DNA from 2 places in the Staphylococcus condimenti genome. Region 1 is predicted to be linked to the other one. Evidence: riboswitches for the same ligand, from Rfam matches in the RefSeq annotation. Region 1 holds a riboswitch; the other holds the start of a gene.
What was found. A riboswitch is a leader RNA that binds a small molecule or an ion and turns the genes downstream of it on or off. The one in region 1 is predicted to bind S-adenosylmethionine.
Positions count from the first base shown of each region.

Region 2: it holds a riboswitch for S-adenosylmethionine, as region 1 does, so the genes downstream of both, A4G25_RS05385 (methionine ABC transporter ATP-binding protein) here and A4G25_RS02455 (O-acetylhomoserine aminocarboxypropyltransferase/cysteine synthase family protein) in region 1, are expected to answer to the same signal.

Region 1 is NZ_CP015114.1:473,061-476,273, reverse strand. It holds gene mprF (bifunctional lysylphosphatidylglycerol flippase/synthetase MprF) at 1-1,137, shown strand, start outside; SAM riboswitch class I at 1,329-1,426, shown strand; gene A4G25_RS02455 (O-acetylhomoserine aminocarboxypropyltransferase/cysteine synthase family protein) at 1,489-2,769, shown strand; gene A4G25_RS02450 (homoserine O-acetyltransferase/O-succinyltransferase family protein) at 2,771-3,213, shown strand, end outside.
Region 2 is NZ_CP015114.1:1,064,164-1,067,376, forward strand. It holds gene A4G25_RS05380 (methionine ABC transporter permease) at 1-412, opposite strand, end outside; gene A4G25_RS05385 (methionine ABC transporter ATP-binding protein) at 405-1,430, opposite strand; SAM riboswitch class I at 1,527-1,633, opposite strand; gene A4G25_RS05390 (thioredoxin family protein) at 1,689-1,988, opposite strand; gene A4G25_RS05395 (toprim domain-containing protein) at 1,985-2,347, opposite strand; gene gcvH (glycine cleavage system protein GcvH) at 2,628-3,008, opposite strand; gene A4G25_RS05405 (arsenate reductase family protein) at 3,166-3,213, opposite strand, start outside.

The DNA.
Region 1 (3,213 bases):
TTGAACCACTATGTCATTAAAATCGTGCTGAATGCTTTAGATGCCTATAAAATTGAGCTGGATACGTCTTTATTGCGCTATTATCTATGGATGACTGCGATTGTTATCTTTATCATCGTCGCATTTATTGTATGGTTATTTGAACAAGCTTATTCTAAAGCACGTCCAACACCGGATTTTGAGCGTTGTTCAGAAATTATCGAACAATATGGCGGCAACTATTTAAGTCACTTGATACACAGCGGAGACAAAGATGTCTTTATGGATGATTCACAAGAAGCATTTGTTATGTATCGTTATAAATCCAATACACTGGTTGTATTAGGAGATCCTATCGGTAATCCAGCACGTTTCAATCATTTATTGGAATCGATTTATGATTATGCACTTACAATGGGTTATGAAATCATCTTCTATCAAGCAAGTGATCGTTATATGCCTTTATATCACGATTTTGGTAATCAGTTCTTTAAATTAGGTGAAGAAGCGGTTATTGATCTGACTACTTTTACGACATCAGGCAAAAAACGCAGAGGTTTCAGAGCAACCTTAAATAAAATTACAGATCAAGAAATTGAATTCGAAATAGTAGAACCGCCGTTTTCAAAAGAAATGTTTGCTGAGCTTAAACATGTCAGTGATGCATGGTTGGATGGCAAAAATGAAATGCATTTTTCTGTAGGTCAGCTTACAGAAAGCTATATCTCAAAAGCACCTGTCGGTATCTTGAAAGAAAAAGACGGCCGAATTATTGCATTTTGCAGTTTAATGCCGACGCACTATAACGATTCCATTTCAATTGATTTGATCCGCTGGCTGCCGGATGTTGATTTACCGTTAATGGATGGTTTGTATCTGCATATGCTGTTATGGGGTCAAGAACATGATTATAAAGCGTTCAACATGGGCATGGCGACACTTTCTAACGTAGGCCAAACTGAATTTTCATATTTGAATGAACGTATTGCCGGTCGCATTTTTGAACATTTTAATAATTTATACCGCTTCCGAGGTTTAAGACAGTATAAAGAAAAATTCAAACCGAATTGGGAACCGAGGTACTTAGTGTATTCAAGACATAGTTCGCTTGGACAGAATATGGTCAAAGTACTTCGTGTCATCCGTTCTAAAAATTAGCAGCTTAATATTAAACCTGATTGTCTGAATAAAGGCAATCAGGTTTTTTGCTTTAGAAAGATTGACTATAATCAAGCTGCTTTATTAAAAAAGTGTGAAGCCAGGATAAATTTATTTAAATTTCAGAAAAATATGAATAGTCTGTTGACAACCGACAAGATAAGTTTTATACTCTGAATTAAATTAAATAAAACTTATCCAGAATGGTGGAGGGACTGGCCCGACGATACCAGGCAACCTATTTAAGTTAGGTGCTAATTCCAGCAGGTGAAGACCTGAAAGATAAGAGATCTTTAAGTCTATCTTTTCAGGTAGGCTATTTTTTTATGTTAAATAAGGAGGAAATGGAACATGACAAACGATTTTAAATTTGAGACATTACAATTACACGCAGGACAAGAAGTGGATTCCGCTTCAAATTCGAGAGCAGTACCAATTTACCAAACGACATCTTTTACATTTGACGACACACAGCACGCAGCAGATTTATTTGGTTTAAACGCACTGGACAATATTTATTCTCGTTTAACGAATCCTACCGTAGCAGTATTTGAAACACGTGTAGCGGAATTAGAAGGCGGTTCTGCAGGGGTAGCCGTATCTTCTGGTATGTCAGCAATTACGTATGCAGTACAAACTGTTGCTGAAGCAGGAGATCATATTGTAGCAAGCTCAACATTATATGGCGGTACATTCACATTATTCAACCATACTTTGCCAAAATACGGAATCGACGTTTCTATTGTCGACAGCAAGAATTTAGATGAAGTGAAAAATGCGATTAAAGATAATACAAAAGCTATCTACATCGAAACTATCGGTAATCCTGAAGGTAACGTAGAAGATGTAGAAGCATTAGCGGAAATTGCGCATGAAGCAGGTATTCCTTTAATCGTGGATAATACATTTGCTTCTCCCTATTTATTCAGACCGATTGAACACGGTGCGAATATTGTAGTTCATTCTGCAACTAAGTTTATCGGCGGCCATGGTACTTCTATGGGCGGGGTTGTTGTAGATGGCGGCAACTTTGACTGGAAACAAAATGATAAATTCCCTGGATTGACAGAACCGGACCCGTCTTATCATGATTTAGTATTTGCGGATGCTTTTGGTGAAGCGGCGTTAGCATTTAAAATCAGAACAACATTATTACGTGATACAGGTGCTTGTTTGTCTCCAATAAATGCTTTCTTATTACTTCAAGGTTTAGAAACATTATCTCTCAGAATGGAACGTCATGTTGAAAATGCTGAGAAAGTGGCTGAGTTCTTGAATAATCATGAAAAAGTAGAATGGGTAAAATATGCAGGTCTGCCTACAAGCGAGTATTATGATTTAAAAGAAAAATACCTTCCTAAAGGTGCATGTTCTATTTTCACTTTCGGTGTCAAAGGCGGTTATGATGCAGGTATCAAATTTATCGAGTCCTTAGAATTGTTCTCATTGCTTGCGAATGTAGGGGATGCGAAATCATTAGTGATTCATCCTGCTTCTACAACGCATGCGCAATTAACACCTGAAGAACAATTATCTGCAGGTATTACGCCTGAAACAATTCGTATTTCTGTAGGACTTGAGCATATTGATGATATCCTTAATGACTTAGAAAAAGGATTAGACGCAATTTAAAATGCTGTTTACTGAAGGAATTCCTATTCTGCCTGCATTAAAAGCGGAACATACCGCTTTTACAGATCAACGGATTAGTAAGGGGTTGAATCTGTTGATTGTTAATTTGATGCCGATTAAAGAGGATGCTGAAAGACAACTGTTACGTTTATTCGGACAAACGGATCATTCAATTAATGTTGATTTTATTTATCCTGTCACACATCAAAGCCGAACTTCTTCTAGTGAACGTGCTGCGCAGTATTATAAGGAATTTGATGATATTAAGGATCATTATTATGATGGTTTGATTATGACAGGTGCGCCTGTTGAACATCTTTCTTTTTCTGAAGTAGATTATGTTGAGGAATTGAAAGAAATCTATGATTGGTCTGATACGCATGTGAAACAGCGTATGTTTATTTGCTGGGGCGCACAGTTTGCGCTGAATTATCGATATGGGAT
Region 2 (3,213 bases), 590 kb from region 1:
GCGCCGCTTCAATTACACCTTTGTTAATCTCTTTAAAAGCAATTTCGACCAGACGCGCATAGAAAGGAGCAGCTCCAATCACCAATGCTGGCAATGCTCCAGTCGGTCCACTAATTGTACCGAGAATCAAACTCGTAAATGGAATTAACAATAAGATTAAAATGATGAACGGAATCGCTCTGAATAAGTTAACTATAAATGAAACAATTTGATAGAAAATCTTAGCTGCTGGTGATGTACTCTTAGCCGTCAAGAATAACAACACGCCTAATATCAATCCGATAACAAAAGCAAACACTGTCGAAACAGCAGTCATGTATAACGTTTCAATAGAAGCTTGCCATACTTGATCCCATTGCACGTTAGGCATCGTTATCATTTCTTGCAATATATCACTGAATGACTTATCCATGACGTACCACCTCCACGTTCACATTATGACCTTCCAGTTCATTTTTGAACTCCTCGAAATATTCAGTTTTCAATCCTGCAATATGTACAATCAAGAAACCAATAGGTCCATTTTTAGAATGACGAATATTCGCTTCTAAGATATTCACATCTAAATTATATTTTTGAGTAATAAAGGATACGATAGGTTCTGTTGTTTCTTCTCCTGCAAAATTAAATCTAAGAATATAACCGTCTTGCGATTCTGGAATCAATTCCTCAATCGACTCATCAAACTCATCATTTAAGCCTTCTTTAACGAAACGCTTAGTTACCTGATGTTGAGGATTTTCAAATACTTCTTTGACATTTCCGCGCTCAATCACACGTCCATTTTCCATAACGGCAACTTCATCGCAGATTTGTCTAATAACGTTCATTTCATGTGTAATAATCACAATTGTTAAATCTTGTTCTTTTCTTATTTTCAAAAGCAACTCTAAAATTTCATCAGTTGTTTGCGGGTCTAACGCACTTGTTGCTTCATCGCACAGCAAGACTTTAGGATCATTTGCTAACGCTCTCGCAATACCGACCCTTTGTTTTTGACCCCCTGACAATTCAGAAGGATAAGCTTTTTCCCGTCCGCTTAGACCTACTAATTGAACAAGTTCTTTTGCTCTTCTTACAGCGTCACGACGGTTATACCCTGCAATTTCCAATGGAAATGTAATATTGTCCAACACGGTTCTTGACCATAATAAATTAAAATGTTGGAAGATCATGCTGACTTTTTGACGTTTTTTTCTTAATTGGGCTTTAGAAAGCTTACCTAGTTCTTCACCGTCTATAATCACTTCACCTGAAGTTGGTTCTTCTAAATAATTTAAGATTCTGACAAGCGTACTTTTACCAGCGCCTGAAAACCCTATAACGCCGTAAATAGTACCTTCTGCCACATCTAAATCGACATGATCAACAGCTAGTACATCTTGATGCTTCGTCTTATACCGTTTGACGATTTGTTTTAGTTGAATCACCCTATACTCCCCTTTCCTTGCTTACACTACCAAATTAAAAATGCTTTCTCTTATTGCTGCTTGTAGCAATAAGAGAAAGCAATTTAAAATTTCTTTCTCTCATCTTCAAAAGCAGTTCAACTTTTTGTGAATTGGCACCATTTCTATATAAAGACGGTTGCCGGGTTTCGCAGGGCACATCCCTCCACCTCTCTTGATAAGAGACAACACTATTTAATTGATTTTTATCCTACCACTTCACTCAGTGATAGTCAATAACTATTTTAAATTTTCTAATAAATATGGAACAGACTGAAATGCATAAATACGCTTTATTTCTTCATCTTTTGACATCACCAATAGAACAGGAACCGATTGAATTTGATATTGCTCGCTAAAATCCGCATGAAAATTCAAATCAGCTTTTGTAATAGGCAACTGTAAAATTTCATTCGCAATATCTAACATACGTTCTGAAACCTTACAAGTTCCGCACATAGGAGTATATCCAAAAATAAGATGTTTATCTTTATCGAAATTTTGCGTAATATCTGTCCGTTCTTCTTTACTCGTACTCATCTATAAACTAATCCTTTCACAGGAGCTTCTTCTTTTACTTCAAATCCGTATTTTCTAAGCACTCTGGCAAGATAAGGTCTAGGACAGCGTGCTACTTCGCAGTATGTTTTATCTACAAAGATGTGCTCGCTTTCTGAAAGATAGTGTTTAAACCATTGTCGGATGCGATTACCTTCTTTATCAGCATCCACAAGGATAAAGACTGGGCGTTCATATAGAGATTCAATCATATCATCCAACTTATCAATCCCCATTGTCCCGTGTGTACACATGATTTGAACAGGCTCATTTATCACCTCTTGAACACGCTTTTTATCTGTCTTACCTTCAACAACGATTACTTTATCTAACAATGCCATATTCACTACACTCCAATACTCTCGTGATATCATTGCATAATACTTGCAAACGTGGTGCTTAAGTTAAGAAATACGTATCGATATTTAGTTTTACTCACAAATTGATAATTTTATTTTAACGCAGACACTTATCGCTTTGCATGAAACTTGTTTATGTTTCACATACTATGTAGAAGTTGTTAAGTGTCTGCACTTTACCGATATAGTTAGTTATAACCAAAACAGCGAAAAAAATAACCCCAAAATACAAAGTATCCTGGAGTTGACTGCTCAATATAAATTATTCACCAATCATTTCTTTATATTGATCAGCTGATAATAAGTCATCTAATTGGCTTTCATCATTTAATTTCACTTTCACCATCCAAGCTTTTTCGTATGGTGATTCATTAACGAATTCAGGGCTGTCTTCTAATTCTTCATTAATTTCTACAACAGAACCTGATACAGGTGCATATAATTCAGATACAGTTTTAACTGATTCTACGCTACCGAAAGATTCGCCTTCTTCAATATCGTCTTCTGTTTCTGGTAATTCTACGAATACGATATCGCCAAGTTCTCCTTGCGCATATTCAGTGATACCGATTGTTACTGTATCGCCCTCAACTTTTACCCATTCATGTTCTTTTGAATATTTTAATTCCTCTGGCACTGCCACACGAATCCCCTCCTATAAAATAAATGAATACATTTCAATGATGCCATATGAAGCCTTTTCATTCAACTATTTATAGACATCTTTTAATTTTTTATATTTTTTGGTTAATTTAATTATGCAAATTTCCGGCGTAGTAGTTACTCTGAAAAAACAAGACCTAATTCACCCAAGTTTCTTTGTACTCTTTTTCGTTGAAACCAAGTGT